3 regions of the Ruegeria sp. D4 genome follow, and region 1 is predicted to be linked to each of the others. Evidence: riboswitches for the same ligand, from Rfam matches in the RefSeq annotation. Region 1 holds a riboswitch; each other region holds the start of a gene.
What was found. A riboswitch is a leader RNA that binds a small molecule or an ion and turns the genes downstream of it on or off. The one in region 1 is predicted to bind cobalamin.
Positions count from the first base shown of each region.

Region 2: another riboswitch for cobalamin. It lies ahead of ACR0MI_RS05370 (DUF4198 domain-containing protein); the one in region 1 lies ahead of ACR0MI_RS08505 (hypothetical protein).
Region 3: another riboswitch for cobalamin. It lies ahead of ACR0MI_RS16035 (DUF1636 domain-containing protein); the one in region 1 lies ahead of ACR0MI_RS08505 (hypothetical protein).

Region 1 is NZ_JBQFPJ010000004.1:170,359-174,995, reverse strand. Features, by position in the region: gene ACR0MI_RS08525 (metallophosphoesterase) at 1-140, shown strand, start outside; partial or broken gene ACR0MI_RS08520 (5'-nucleotidase C-terminal domain-containing protein) at 159-500, shown strand; RNA gene ffs (signal recognition particle sRNA small type) at 654-752, shown strand; gene ACR0MI_RS08510 (alpha/beta fold hydrolase) at 752-1,660, opposite strand; cobalamin riboswitch at 1,826-2,046, shown strand; gene ACR0MI_RS08505 (hypothetical protein) at 2,134-2,541, shown strand; gene ACR0MI_RS08500 (phosphatase domain-containing protein) at 2,543-3,046, opposite strand; gene ACR0MI_RS08495 (DNA polymerase III subunit gamma/tau) at 3,217-4,637, shown strand, end outside.
Region 2 is NZ_JBQFPJ010000002.1:284,883-289,519, reverse strand. Features, by position in the region: gene cbiQ (cobalt ECF transporter T component CbiQ) at 1-522, opposite strand, end outside; gene ACR0MI_RS05380 (cobalt ABC transporter permease) at 522-1,103, opposite strand; gene cbiM (cobalt transporter CbiM) at 1,100-1,711, opposite strand; gene ACR0MI_RS05370 (DUF4198 domain-containing protein) at 1,718-2,503, opposite strand; cobalamin riboswitch at 2,633-2,832, opposite strand; gene ACR0MI_RS05365 (LacI family DNA-binding transcriptional regulator) at 3,190-4,215, shown strand; gene ACR0MI_RS05360 (DNA glycosylase AlkZ-like family protein) at 4,220-4,637, shown strand, end outside.
Region 3 is NZ_JBQFPJ010000012.1:79,160-83,796, forward strand. Features, by position in the region: gene ACR0MI_RS16025 (YybH family protein) at 1-404, shown strand, start outside; gene ACR0MI_RS16030 (hypothetical protein) at 576-911, opposite strand; cobalamin riboswitch at 1,397-1,604, shown strand; gene ACR0MI_RS16035 (DUF1636 domain-containing protein) at 1,699-2,079, shown strand; gene cobW (cobalamin biosynthesis protein CobW) at 2,076-3,131, shown strand; gene cobN (cobaltochelatase subunit CobN) at 3,135-4,637, shown strand, end outside.

The sequences.
Region 1 (4,637 bases):
ATGTTTCGGATCTTCATTCTTTCCCGAATGAACTGCGCGCCGCGCTTGTCACCGGCGACATGGTCCGTGACTGGCTTGAAATGTCGGCGGGCATTTTCAATCAGGTGGATGCAGGAGCTGTCCGCACTCTGACCGATTAAACACGGGCCGGGCATAACTTCGATGTGCTGTTCGGCCTGACCTATCGGATCGATCTTTCCCAGCCGGCGCGTTTTGATTCTCACGGAATGCTGGTCGATCCCGCTGCAAACCGTGTCCGCGAGATTTGCTGCGGTGGAATCCCTGTTGAACCCACCCAGAAATTCGTTGTGGCCCTGAACAGTTACCGGGCCAGCGGCGGCGGACACTTCCCTGTTGCGCATCAGGCCCGGCAGATCAATCTGCCGGCCTTACCCATCAGGCACGTCCTGCGCGACTATCTTTCGGGGGGATTACCGGGCGACCCGATGCAATCTGCGCCCTTCCCCTTCAGCCTTGTCCGGCTTCCCGGGCACGCTTAGATTCTGAAAACCGGGCCGGGAGCAAGGGCGCATCTTTCCGAACTGGACGCATACGATCCGCATGTGCTGGGGCATGACCCGGAAGGCTTTCTGCGGATCAGACTGTCACTCTGACGGGTTGTCTTCCTGGCGCAACTTCCCTATATCGACGATTGAGAGGTTGGCGCGGGCGAGCGCCTCGCCAACCTGGTCAGGTCCGGAAGGAAGCAGCCACAACGAGCCCCGCTTGGGTCGATGTCCAACCTCTCACTTCATCCCGCAATCGTCACATCTTTCCGGTCGGAACGGACTTGCTGCTCCGCAGACTCGATCAGCCTCGGCCAGACCGCTTTGTTTTTGCGCGCAAAAACACCAATGTGGCCAATGGATTTCAGCCCGAAATCCTTTGGTTCAAGCACATGACGGTTGGCGTCCGGGCCGTATAGCTCGGCCAGCCTCCAGACCGCATTTTCAGGCACCATCTGGTCGTCCGAAATCGCAAACAGGTCAACCGGACCACCGGCCCGCGGCCAGGTCGCTGCGGGCAGGCTTTGGCCAATTTCAGGCAAATAGCTGTTCGGCGAGGTGCACCATTTTCGCCATTGCCAGTAGACCTTTGACGGCAGGTCCGAGCCAAACCCAATGGCCTTGCCGGGCAGATACCCCAGCATATGAACTGCAAAAGGCGCATGACCGTACCAGAAGATTCCGGCCAGCCCCCTGTAGGGCCACGGATGATCCGACAACGTAACCAGGCCTGAACACACACAAATCATCCGGTCGACCTGATCCACATCCGATTGCAATGGCCCAAGCATACCCCCCAGCGAATGACCAATGGTCCACTGCCGCGCACTTGGGAATCGCCGCCGCATCTCGGCCCGGGCCGCGGGAATATCGACCAGCGCCCAATCGGACATGGTGACACGCGAATCCTTCAGGCGCCCCGATAACGATTTTCCGAAATCGCGGTAATCATAGGTGAGGCAGGCAATGCCCTGCTCTTCCGCCAGCCACCGGGCAAAATGCTGATAATAGTCCTGGGGAACGCCGGTCGCGCTGTTCAGAACAACTACGATATCAGGCGCTGCAACAGGCAGGTACAGGCGACCCGACAGCATCGCCGTCCCGGCGGGAAATCGTATGTCTTCGGTCAAGACCCGTTCCTGTATGTCCAACATCTCATGCTCCGCTCTCAACTGAACAGTTCAGTTCACCTATCTGTCAGGCCAGTCGCCCACTCAAGTCAACCCGGTGCAAACATGACCAAACGTCCGCTTTCCCGACCACGCATCGGACCAAATGCCTCGGCCCGCGCTATGCGCTTGACTCGGGGACCCGGAAACCGCTAGCGATGAGGCGATGGTTTCCGCGCCCTTTCCGGGGCCGGGATGAAAAGGGAACACGGTGCGGTTCTGTCTGGCATTGCCGGAAGGAACCAAGGCCGAGACTGCCCCCGCAACTGTAAGCGGTGAGCAATGCCGAAACACCACTGGCCGAAGGGCTGGGAAGGTCGGCAAAGCGATGACCCGCAAGTCAGGAGACCTGCCATCGATACTGAAACCGAAACTCGGGCGGGGTGTCCGGGCAGGTCCTGATGGCATAGCCCCGTCACACCTGATCCTTGCCCCGCGCCGCGCGCGGAGGGCGCATTATGATCTGGAAGACAAGGACACACGAATTTTCTGCCACTGTGTGCCAGCGCACCGGCAAACCCTGTCCGGCACTGGCGCAAATGGCGCGGGCTCTGACGCGCGCCGTGGCAAGCGCCGGCCCGGCCGCAACCCCGCAATTCGCCGTTGAAGGCAGCAGCGAGCTTGCCCATTGCCCCGAAGGGTGCATGGCCCGGTTCCACGCGCGGCCAGACAAAATCCGGGTGTTTTGCGGAACGAATGAGGAAACTCCGGGCGACAGGTTGGAGGATTATGCAGACATGATGTTCTGCGCAGAGTTCCGTGCGCTGCCGTCCGCAATTCTGTCGGACCCGCCCTGCGCCATGCTTGAAGCTTCGGCCCTGGCAGGTCGCCAAGTGGCGGCCCAGACCGGACATTTGTCGGCCTAAGCTACGGGTCCGCGCTGGCCGGAATCAATTGCGTGGCCCATGCCAGTTGTGCATCTGTTTCAACCGCACAGGGCCGCACCGCCCTCAACCGTTTCAGGGCTGCACCCGGTTGCTCGCCGCATTCGACCATCAGGCGCAACACCACCATTCCGGACCGGCCACAGCCGCCCCGGCAATGCACCAGAATGCGCCCGCCCCCTGACAGGGCATGGCGGACGGCCGCGCTTACATCGGGCCAGCGCGCGGTCACGGCGTCGGGGGGTGCACCGAAATCTTCGACCGGCAGATGGACCCAGCGGCAGGCGCGCGCCTGAATGTCGGTTCCGAAGTCACGCGCGCCGTCCTGCAGCATCTCGACTTCGGTCGTCATTGAAATGACAAGACCGGGCTTCCAGTCGGAAATCGCATTCAGGTCCTGGACATATTTACCCCCACGCCCCGGCATTGATGTCAGGGCCAGAGTACCTCCTCCGACCTGCAGCGCATGAATAATCATCTGAGACATGCAACGCGCCCTCCTTAATCGTTACGCACAAGAATCCGGTCAAAAATGCTTTCGCCTTCATTTTTACGCGCATCCCGAAGCATTCCCAAATGAATTTCGCGAACCGGCTGTGGACGCAGGCGGCGGCGCACTCTACGCTGCACTTCTGATACGAATCCGACAGAGCAGAAATGACCGACACGCCAAGCCCCGCTTATCAGGTTCTTGCCCGCAAATACCGCCCGGAAACCTTTGCCGACCTGGTTGGTCAGGATGCCATGGTGCGCACCCTGAAAAACGCGTTCGAGACAGACCGGATCGCGCAGGCCTTCATCATGACCGGCATCCGCGGCACCGGCAAAACGACGACGGCGCGGATCATCGCCAAGGGCATGAACTGCATCGGCCCCGATGGCGACGGCAAACCGACGACCGAACCCTGCGGCCAATGCGAACATTGCGTGGCGATCATGGAAGGCCGCCATGTCGACGTGATGGAGATGGACGCCGCCAGCCGCACCGGCGTGAACGACATCCGCGAGATCATAGACAGCGTCCGCTATCGTGCCGCCAGCGCACGCTACAAGATCTATATCATCGACGAGGTTCACATGCTCTCGACCAGCGCGTTCAACGCGCTGCTCAAGACGCTTGAGGAACCGCCCGAGCATGTGAAATTCATCTTCGCGACCACCGAAATCCGCAAGGTTCCGGTGACGGTCCTGTCGCGCTGCCAACGCTTCGACCTGCGCAGGATCGAACCCGAGGACATGATCGGTCTTCTGAACAAGATCGCCGCCGCCGAGGGCGCCCAGATCGCAGAGGACGCACTGGCGCTGATCACCAGAGCGGCCGAGGGTTCAGCGCGTGATGCAACTTCGCTGCTGGATCAGGCGATCTCGCACGGGGCCGGGGAAACCAGTGCCGATCAGGTCCGGGCGATGTTGGGTCTGGCGGACCGGGGCCGCGTCCTGGACCTGATGGACATGATCCTGCGCGGCGACGCGGCGGGAGCTCTGACAGAGCTAAGCGCTCAGTACGCCGAGGGCGCCGACCCGCTTGCCGTGCTGCGCGACCTGGCCGAAATCACCCATTGGGTGTCCGTGGTCAAAATCACGCCGGACGCGGCCGAGGACCCGACCGTTTCGCCCGACGAACGCGCACGCGGACAGCAAATGGCCGAAGCCCTGCCGATGCGTGTCCTGACCCGCATGTGGCAAATGCTGCTGAAAGCACTCGAAGAGGTCTCAGCCGCGCCAAACGCCATGATGGCGGCGGAAATGGCCGTCATTCGGCTGACCCATGTGGCCGACCTGCCAAGCCCGGAAGAACTGATCAAACGTTTGCAGGACGCACCTCCACCCACGCCGAACGGAGGCCCCGGTGGCGGCATGGCCGTACCCTCGCACGCCCCGGTACAACCTCAGGCATCGGCAAGGTCTTCCTACGTTTCCGCTCCACACGGTCCCGCCGGCGCGCCGACTGCGGCCCTGGCACAGGACGTCCAAACTGCTCTGGCGCGCTATCCGACCTTCGAACATGTGGTCGAACTGATCCGGACAAACCGGGACGTAAAGCTGCTGGTCGAGGTCGAAAACGGTGTGCGGCTGAT
Region 2 (4,637 bases), on a different contig from region 1:
CAGGTATTCTTCCCGCAACACCTCGATGTAGCGGATGGTGAACATCAAAAGGTGCACTAGCACCTCGGGGCAGCGCAGCTTGTGCAAAGCGTGTCCCAGCGTCACGGGCTCCATCGTTCCGACCAGAACCATCAGCGCAAGGATGACCGCGTTGGCCGTCAGTGCAATCTCGACAGCTTTCCAAAGGCCCTGCCAACTGGCCGGAAAGCCAAAAACCGTGAACATCGCGTCGCCGGGCATTGAGAATGGCAGCAGCACCAGCATGAAGATGATGAAGCTGTCCATCATGGCCATACGCTTGAGGGTCCGACCGACTGGCAAGCGTGACATCACCAGTAACCCAAGCGAGACGGACAAAGCGCCGATCAGCGCCGGAATGCTGTTGAGGGCAACCGTGACGATGGCAAAGATGCAGGCCAGCACGATGCGCATACGGGGATCGTAGTCTCCGATCATCCCGAAATGGGCGGCTTTGCCTGCCTCGGCCAGTGTTTTGGCCTGTGGTTCCAGCGCATGTGCCATCAGGTGGCCATCTTTTTACGCGCGGCCAGGTAAAAGCCGATGCCGAACAGACCAATGATATAGCCAATACCACCCAAGATGTTCTGCAGATCATTGTGCTCGCGGTAGGCGGCGATCTCGCGCCGCAGTGGGCGGGTTTCGTCGCGCACCGCTTTGGCGATGGCGGCGCGTTCCTCATCCGAGAGCGAAGCCACAGTCACCGCTGCCGCGCCATTCGCAGATGCGACCGGCGTGGCTGTTTCAAAAAGCTCGGCTTCGACCCCCATGATTTCGGCCACTTCGTCGGCCGGCATGGCAACTTCGGCGACGTGCCCTGCACCCAGATCTGCCTTGAATGTATGAGCCACAGCTCTGGTCGGGCTGTAGAGAAAGAAACCGTCCGTATCGGTTACTGTGCGACCCAGTTCAGAGCCATCGGGGCCATAGACGATGACTTCCTGGTCTGCGGCCATATCGCCATTGGAAAACCCCAGCTCGCCTTCGATTGCGTCGCCTGCCGGAAATACGCCTGCAATAACCTTGTGCGCAAGAGCCGGGAGCGGGGCGAGAGCAAGCGTACAAACAAGGATCAACTGTTTCATGTGGACGCAACCTTTACAAAAAGTTCCGGTTTGACCTTGCGGGCCAGAAGAACGGCAAAACCTGTCAGCACGGCCTCGATAGCCATGACGGGAATGTGGGCGAAAAAGACAAGCTTGGCAGCGGGCAGGAACTCATCGCCGGACAGCGCCAGCGAGACCGCGACAAAAGCCGTCGTGGCCGCGATCGAAAACGCGCCGCCGATGCCGCCCCAGATCGCCCCATGAACAGGTGAGCCACGTGCGATCAGGCGACCAAAGATCATCCAGGTCAACACCGCCGGAAGAGCGATATTCACCGTGTTGATCCCCAGCACGGTCAATCCGCCGAAACCAAAGAACACGGCCTGCAGCAGCAAGCCGACAAAAAGGGCCGGAAAGGCGGCCCAGCCGAGCAGAAGCCCGGCCAGACCGTTCAGAATCAAATGCACAGACGACGGGCCAATCGGCACATGGATCAGCGAGGCGACAAAAAAGCTGGCCGACAACACGCCCGCCGTGGGAATGCGATCCAGATCCAGCGATTTCAGGCCCAATGCGATCCCGCCAGCCGCGGCGACCGCACCGCCGATCACGACAGGGTTGGAAAGGGCTCCGTCGACGATGTGCATTCAGGCTTACTCCAGATCCCAGGCGCGGATCCAGATGACCGCATCCTGGCTCAGCTCTTTGCCTTCATGCTCGGTTTCCGGACCCACGCCCAAAGCGGCGAAGCCCCAGTACCCGGCTTTTGGCACACCAAAGTTGAAATATCCGTTGTCATCCGAAATCGCGACCAACGCGCCGCCCGGCAATGGGGACACGGTGGCGCCCTTCGCGCCGGTGCCGGTCATGTCCGGTGCTGCGGCGATGTACTCGATTTCGATTTCTGCGCCGGCGACGGGCTGTCCCTCGCTCAAAACGCGACCGGTAAAGGTTGACCCGGCGATGATGTTGTAAGGCTTGTTCAGCGGCAGAATCTCGGTGGCCAGCCCCTGCGGCTGATCCCAGTCGGTCGGCAGTTCGTTTCGGTTGAGGTAAGCCTTGGTGATCTGCTGGATATAGATATCCTCGGATTCTTCGTAGTAAGGCGCAGGAACTGTAACCACCACATAGTCACCCGAGCGTTTCACCGGCACTGAACCCAGGAACGCTTTGGCAATGTTGTCCGGTCCTTCAAAAGTGGTTTCTTCCAGCGTATCCATCAGATCGGTTTTTTCACCGTTGTGGATTACAAAGAATTCTTCCGGTTTTTCCAAGGTCATCACGTGACCAGCTTCAAACGGGTGCCAGAAAACCAGTTTGACCGGAACGTCACCGGGGCGTTCGATCATCGTGTCGTCGGTATATTCCAGCAGGAAATGGGCCTGCGCCAATGCAGGCATCGCCAAAACAGCCGTGGCAGCCACCAGCAGTTTTTTCACAAATCGAGTCCTTCTCACGTCGCGCCTTCCCCGGCGCAAATTTACTTTGACGATGGGGAACGCGAAGCCATCTGCCTTGTCGGGCAAACAGATCCGGCGCACACCCCGTCGCCGATGATGAACGCCCCTTCCAAGGGCGCATGTTCGGCAGGTCTCCTGACTTGCGGGTCAAAGCGCTAAACTAACCTTCCCGGGATACCCCAGTGGCATTATCAGCCGCGCTCGCCGCCTACAGTTGCGGGGGCAGTTGCAGAGTTGGCGAAATGTGCCGCACTGCATTCCCTATTGCTTCCGAGGATGTCCCCGGAACCGAACATGGCGCGTTCATGCCAGAATATGTAAGATACGGTCAACAATTGATTGCGGCGTTGCATGGGCCATTTGCGAAATCAGGAATTGCATGCCCGCGCTTGCTACGCGGTTTGGTATGCGCCACCGCGAGTGTGTGTATTTTCCTAGATATCTTTCCGCGGTCAATAGTCGTCGGTTCAGTTCGCGGACTTGAGATTTTGGGCCTGAAACTGCGGGCGTTGACTCGCGTGTAAAATTGAACTCGCCGCAAATATGTAGGGTCGCTCCGATGCACAAAAGGTCCGACCCGTCCAGCGTCCGACGCAGAAGCAGAGTTGTTGTATTTGTCGCCGTGTTCACGCTACCATCGGGCAAAACAACAGTGCAGGTGCCTCGTGACCACAGAAACAAAACGCCCGCTTACCCTTCGCGATGTCTCGGAAGCGTCGGGGGTATCCGAAATGACGGTCAGCAGGGTCCTGCGCAATCGGGGTGATGTATCGGATGCGACCCGAACACGGGTTCTGGCCGCCGCAAAAGAGCTGGGTTACGTGCCCAACAAAATTGCGGGTGCGCTGGCATCCAGCCGGGTCAATCTGGTCGCTGTCATCATCCCGTCACTGTCCAACATGGTCTTCCCCGAGGTCCTGACCGGCATCAATCAGGTGCTGGAAGACACCGAATTGCAGCCAGTGGTCGGCGTGACCGATTATTTGCCGGAAAAAGAGGAAAAAGTCCTTTACGAGATGCTCTCGTGGCGGCCTTCGGGCGTGATCATCGCGGGTCTGGAGCACACGGAAGCGGCCCGGGCGATGCTGGATTCCGCGGGCATTCCGGTGGTCGAAATCATGGATACCGACGGCAAACCCGTGGATGCGATGGTCGGCATTTCGCACCGCCGTGCCGGCCGCGAAATGGCGCAGGCCATTCTGAAGGCCGGATACCAGCATATCGGCTTCATGGGGACCAAGATGCCTTTGGACCACCGCGCGCGCAAACGTTTCGAAGGCTTTACCGAAGTTCTGGGCAAACACGGGATCGAGATCGAGGATCGCGAGTTCTATTCCGGCGGCTCAGCACTGGCCAAGGGGCGCGAGATGACGCAGGCGATGCTGGAACGGTCGCCGGAACTGGATTTTCTGTATTATTCCAATGATATGATCGGCGCTGGCGGACTGTTGTACCTGCTGGATCAGGGGATAGACATCCCTGGTCAAATCGGGCTGGCGGGGTTCAACAATGTCGAACTGCTGCAAGGTCTGCCCCGCAAACTGGCAACCATGGATGCCTGCCGGCTGGAAATTGGCCGTCAGGCCGCAGGGATCATCGCCGCACAGCTAGCCGACCCGGAAGCCGAGATTGAAACCCGCGTAACCCTGACGCCAAAAATCAGCTACGGCGACACACTGAAGCGGCGTTAGAGTCTTGGCACTGCCGAAACTGGACAACCGGACAGCCCGTGCGGTGTTCATGGATCGTCACTTGCTGTCCGAAACCCCGTCGGGCAGCGCAAAGGGCGCGGATCTTCTGGACCTGATCCGACGGCTTGGTTTTGTTCAGTTGGACAGTATCAACACCGTGGCCCGCGCCCATGACATGATCCTGTTTTCGCGCAGGTCCACCTATCGCAGCACACATCTGAAGCGCCTGTATGAACGGGACAGGGCGCTGTTCGAGCATTGGACACATGACGCCGCCGTTATTCCGATGGAGTTCTACCGGCATTGGCACCTGCGCTTTCAGCGCGACGCCGATTTGTTGAAAGCCCGCTGGAAGAATTGGCGGCGGGATGGATTTGAACAACAGTTCGCCTCGGTTCTGCTGCACATCCGCGATCACGGTC
Region 3 (4,637 bases), on a different contig from region 1:
CGTATCTTGCAGCGATCAACTCGAACAAACTGGATCAATTCCTTGAGACGGTCACTGATGACGTGGTCTTCATCGCACCCGGCGCGCCTGTTATGGAAGGCAAAGCCAAGGTCGGGCCTTGGGTGCGCGGGTATTTCGACGCCGTTCACACCCGTTGGAAAAAGCAATCAGTGGAGTTTGTTGTGGCGGCGAGCTGGGCGTTTGAGCGTTATGAGTTTACCGCCGCCGATGTTCCGCGTGAACCGGGCCCTGCCACTGTTTCCACCGGCCATGGCATCAATATCTACCATCTCGAAGATGACGGAACATGGCGCGTGGCGCGGGATATCTGGTCCAACGCGAATACCTTCAGCGCCGGCAGATCAATCGCGCCCGCGTGTTCGGGGCGTGCCGAACCTTGCTGATCAAAAGATTTGATTGGTTGGCACGCCGCCCAGATGGCTTGGACACATACTGGATCGGCCGCTTTTAACCGGGTTCCGTCCACGGCCAACTACATTGGCCTCAGGACGGAACCAGGCAAGTACTTTTCTCGGCAACCGAAAGGCCCAACCCGCAGACCGGGCATTAGCGAATTACTGGGCCACAACTTCCTTGCAGCTGCCTTTGCCCCATCCGGATTTGCTGCCCGAAGCCGAATAGTCAAACGTGCCAGTCTTGAGATTCACGTTGTAATTCAGGGTAAAGCCGTCACCGATATACAGGTAAGTCAGGGTGTCGAGGCCGGGATACACCTCAGCCTTATTGTCGATATCACCAATGGTAATATGCCCTTTGTTCTGGCCCTCGTATTTGACCAGCGTGGCCGCCATTTCCGGGTATTTTGCATCCGCCGCTTCACACTCGAACACCCGGTCTTCCGCAACTGCAGCGACGGGTAAGTACACAAGAAAGGCTGCTAACTTTTTCATTTTTTGTTTCCTGGCAAATTCTGTTCGCCGACGCCCGCTAAGGGCAGTTTGAGGCATAATTTTGCAAGAAATCTGGCTACTCTGAGCACGGCAAGACGGCCATCAGATTTGATCTCGAAGCGGTCGTTTTTGCCGGGTCTTGCGCGAATACTGAAATGGAGTATCCCGAGCCGGTCGGAATAGCGGTTACTTAATCAACGAAACCCCAATCCCTCAGTTTAGCGATGCCCGAAATGACAGGCGGTTGGTCGCCGCAACGTCCACACGCGGCCTGCCCCAGTGGTTCTGAAGCCGAATCCGCCCCGCCCGTCCGGTTCCCGCCGACCCCTTCCAAAATCAGCGAACATCACACGGAACACCTCAATCACGCAGGTTTTCGGGCGCCGTGAACGCCCGGCGATGCCGCTGAGTGACCACCTCAGGTCGCTTTTTCCTTCCGGCGGCGAAACCGCGCATCCTGAAGCTTGACAAGTCCCCCGCCTGTGCCGCATGTCCGACCCGTTGGTGTCCATCCCTGGATGGATGAAAAGGGAATGCGTCAGCGGTTTTTCCGTCAAACGCAGCCGCCCCCGCGACCGTGACCGGAGAGGGTGCCCATAGCCACTGGCCGAAAGGCCGGGAAGGCGGGACATCTGCCAGAGCAAGTCTCTGACATCCGCAAGCCGGGAGACCTGCCAGCACCCGAAGAAGAAACCGGGCGGGGTGTTCCGGTGTCGGGTCCATGTGCAGACGCGTGGCCCGCATGAAACCCCGTCCCCCGCGAAGAGGATTTGGGGGGATGAGAGACATGACCGAGACCGCACCAGTCGAGTTGCTGGTCTGTACCACGTGCCGCCGTGGACTGCCCGTCGAGGATGATGAAAAACGCCCCGGCACATTGCTGCACAAAGCGCTGCAACAGGCCGACCTGCCCGAAGGCATCACGCTGAAACCCGTCGAATGCCTGTCGAACTGCGATCAGGGCTGCTCGATCGTGCTGCGCGGTGGACCGGGTCGCTGGACCTTTGTCTATGAGAACCTGAACGAAGCCGAACACGTTGACGCCATTGTCGACGGTGCGACCAAATATCTGGCGACCGAGGACGGCTTGGTCAAATGGCGTGAGCGCCCCGAACATTTCCGCAAAAACTGCGCCTCCCGCATTCCCCCGATTGGAGCCCTGAAATGAGCACTCTTGAGAAATTACCCGTCACTGTGATCACCGGCTTTCTGGGCTCGGGGAAGACAACGCTGGTCAAGCACCTGATGCAGAACCCGCAGGGCAAACGTCTGGCGGTCGTGGTCAATGAATTCGGCGACGTGGGCGTCGATGGCGATATTCTGAAATCCTGCGCCATTCCCGATTGTCCGGCAGAGAACATCATGGAACTGGCAAACGGCTGCATCTGCTGCACCGTGGCCGATGATTTCATTCCGACCATCGAAGCGCTGATGGCGCTGGACCCGCGCCCCGATCACATTCTGATCGAAACCTCCGGCCTCGCCCTGCCCAAGCCGCTGCTGAAAGCCTTTGACTGGCCCGATATCCGCTCGAAAATCACTGTGGATGGCGTGATCGCTCTGGCCGATGCCGAGGCGGTCGCGGCAGGTCGCTTCGCTCCGAATGTCGAGGCGGTGGATGCCCAGCGCCTGGCCGATGACTCGATCGACCACGAAACGCCTCTTTCCGAGGTGTTCGAGGATCAGATATCCTGCGCCGATATCATCCTGCTGACCAAGCCCGATCTGGCCGGGCCAGAGTGTGTTGCCAAAGCCAAAGAGATCATCGCAGCCGAGGCCCCGCGCCCGCTGCCCGTCGTAGAGGTTGCCGAAGGCGTCGTAGACGTCCGCGTCGTGCTCGGTCTGGAAGCCGCAGCCGAGGATGACATGGACGCGCGTCCGTCGCATCACGACGGTCACCACGACCACGAACATGACGATTTCGAAAGCATCATCGTCGAACTGCCGGAGCAAAGTGACCCACTCGATCTGGTTGCCAAGATCGAACGTCTGGCCAGGGAACTGAACATCCTGCGCGTCAAGGGGTATGCGGCAGTTGCCGGCAAACCGATGCGTCTGCTGGTTCAGGCTGTCGGTGCCCGGGTGCGTCATCAGTACGACCGCCCCTGGGAACCCGGCGAGGAGCGCCGCTCGCGTCTTGTGGTCATTGCCGAGCACGACGACATCAAAGAGGCCGAAATCCGGGATATCCTCGTGGGTGTGACCGAGGCCGCCGAGTAAGCCATGCACGTCGTCTTCCGCGAAAGCCACGGGCTTGAAGAAAACGAGCCCCCGACCGATCTGGGCCAGAGCCCGGCGGATCTGGTGATGTTGTCCTTTTCGGACAGCGATCTCGGTGCTTTCGCGGCAGGCTGGCATCGCGGCGGTGGGCCGGAAGGGCGAATGCCGACGATGCGGTTGGCCAATCTGACGGCGCTGAAACACCCTCTGTCCGTTGACACATATGTGGAACAAACGCTTGACGGCGCAAAAGGTATCCTGATCCGCCTGATTGGTGGGGTACCTTACTGGTCATACGGGCTGCAGCAGGTTCTTGCGCTGGCGCAGGCCAAAGGCATCGCGCTGGCGGTTCTGCCCGCCGACGGGCGTGAGGATACCCGGCTGGACGACTATTCCACCCTGCCCGTCTCGACCCTGCGGCGGCTGGCGCATCTCTGCGACACCGGCGGCGAGGTCGCGGCGCAGGCCGCTTTGGCGCAGATGGCATTGGCGGCAGGTCTTTATGCCGGACCGGTGTTGGGGGCCAAAACCCTTCCGGAATGCGGTGTATGGTGCCCTGACCGCGGCGTAACCCCGGTCGAAGCCGCATTTACGAACGATGCGAAACGCATCATTGTCACTTTCTATCGCGCCTACCTGACCTCCGCCGACACCGCCCCGGTCGCCGCGCTGATCCACAGCCTGCGTACGCGAGGGTTCGAGGCAATGGGCATGTTTGCCCCTTCCCTCAAAACGCCTGTTGCCGCCGACTGGATGCGCCGAAACATTGTTGCACTGGAACCTTCGGCGATCATAAATGCCACCTCCTTCTCGGGCAAAGGCGCGTCGGGAACCTCTCCGCTTGACGCGGCTGGTGTGCCGGTTTTCCAGGTCGCTCTGGCAACTTCACGCCGCAAAGCGTGGGCCGCGGCCGAACGCGGTCTTTCGCCCGCCGACCTTGCCATGCACGTCGTGCTGCCCGAAGTGGATGGGCGGATCTCGGCGGGCATCGCTTCATTCAAGGAACCGGGCAAACGCGATCCGCACCTGGAGTATTCCCGCTTTGCCCACCGCGCTGAACCTGAACGGATCGAAGCGATCATTGATCGTGTAACCGGTTGGCTGAACCTGAACGACCGGCCCAAAGCGGAACAGGTGCCGGTTCTGGTCCTGTCCACCTATCCCGGCAAGGACTGGCAGATGGCCCATGCGGTGGGCCTTGATGCGCTGGCGTCAGCCGAAGCGATGCTGTCAGATTTGCAATGCGCCGGGTATGACACAGCCCCTGCCGAACCGATCGCCGACACATTGCTGGGCGCCCGGATTTCCTGGTCGCTCGAAGATTATCAGGCCGCGCTTGCAATGTTGCCGGATCAACTTAATACGGACCTGCAAACAGTCTGGGGCAAGCCCGAGGATGATCCGACCTTTGTTGATGGCGCGTTCCATTTCACCGCGCTTCACCGGGGCAAGGCGCTGGTCGCGCTGCAACCCGAACGTGGCACGCCTGAACTGCGCGATGACGAC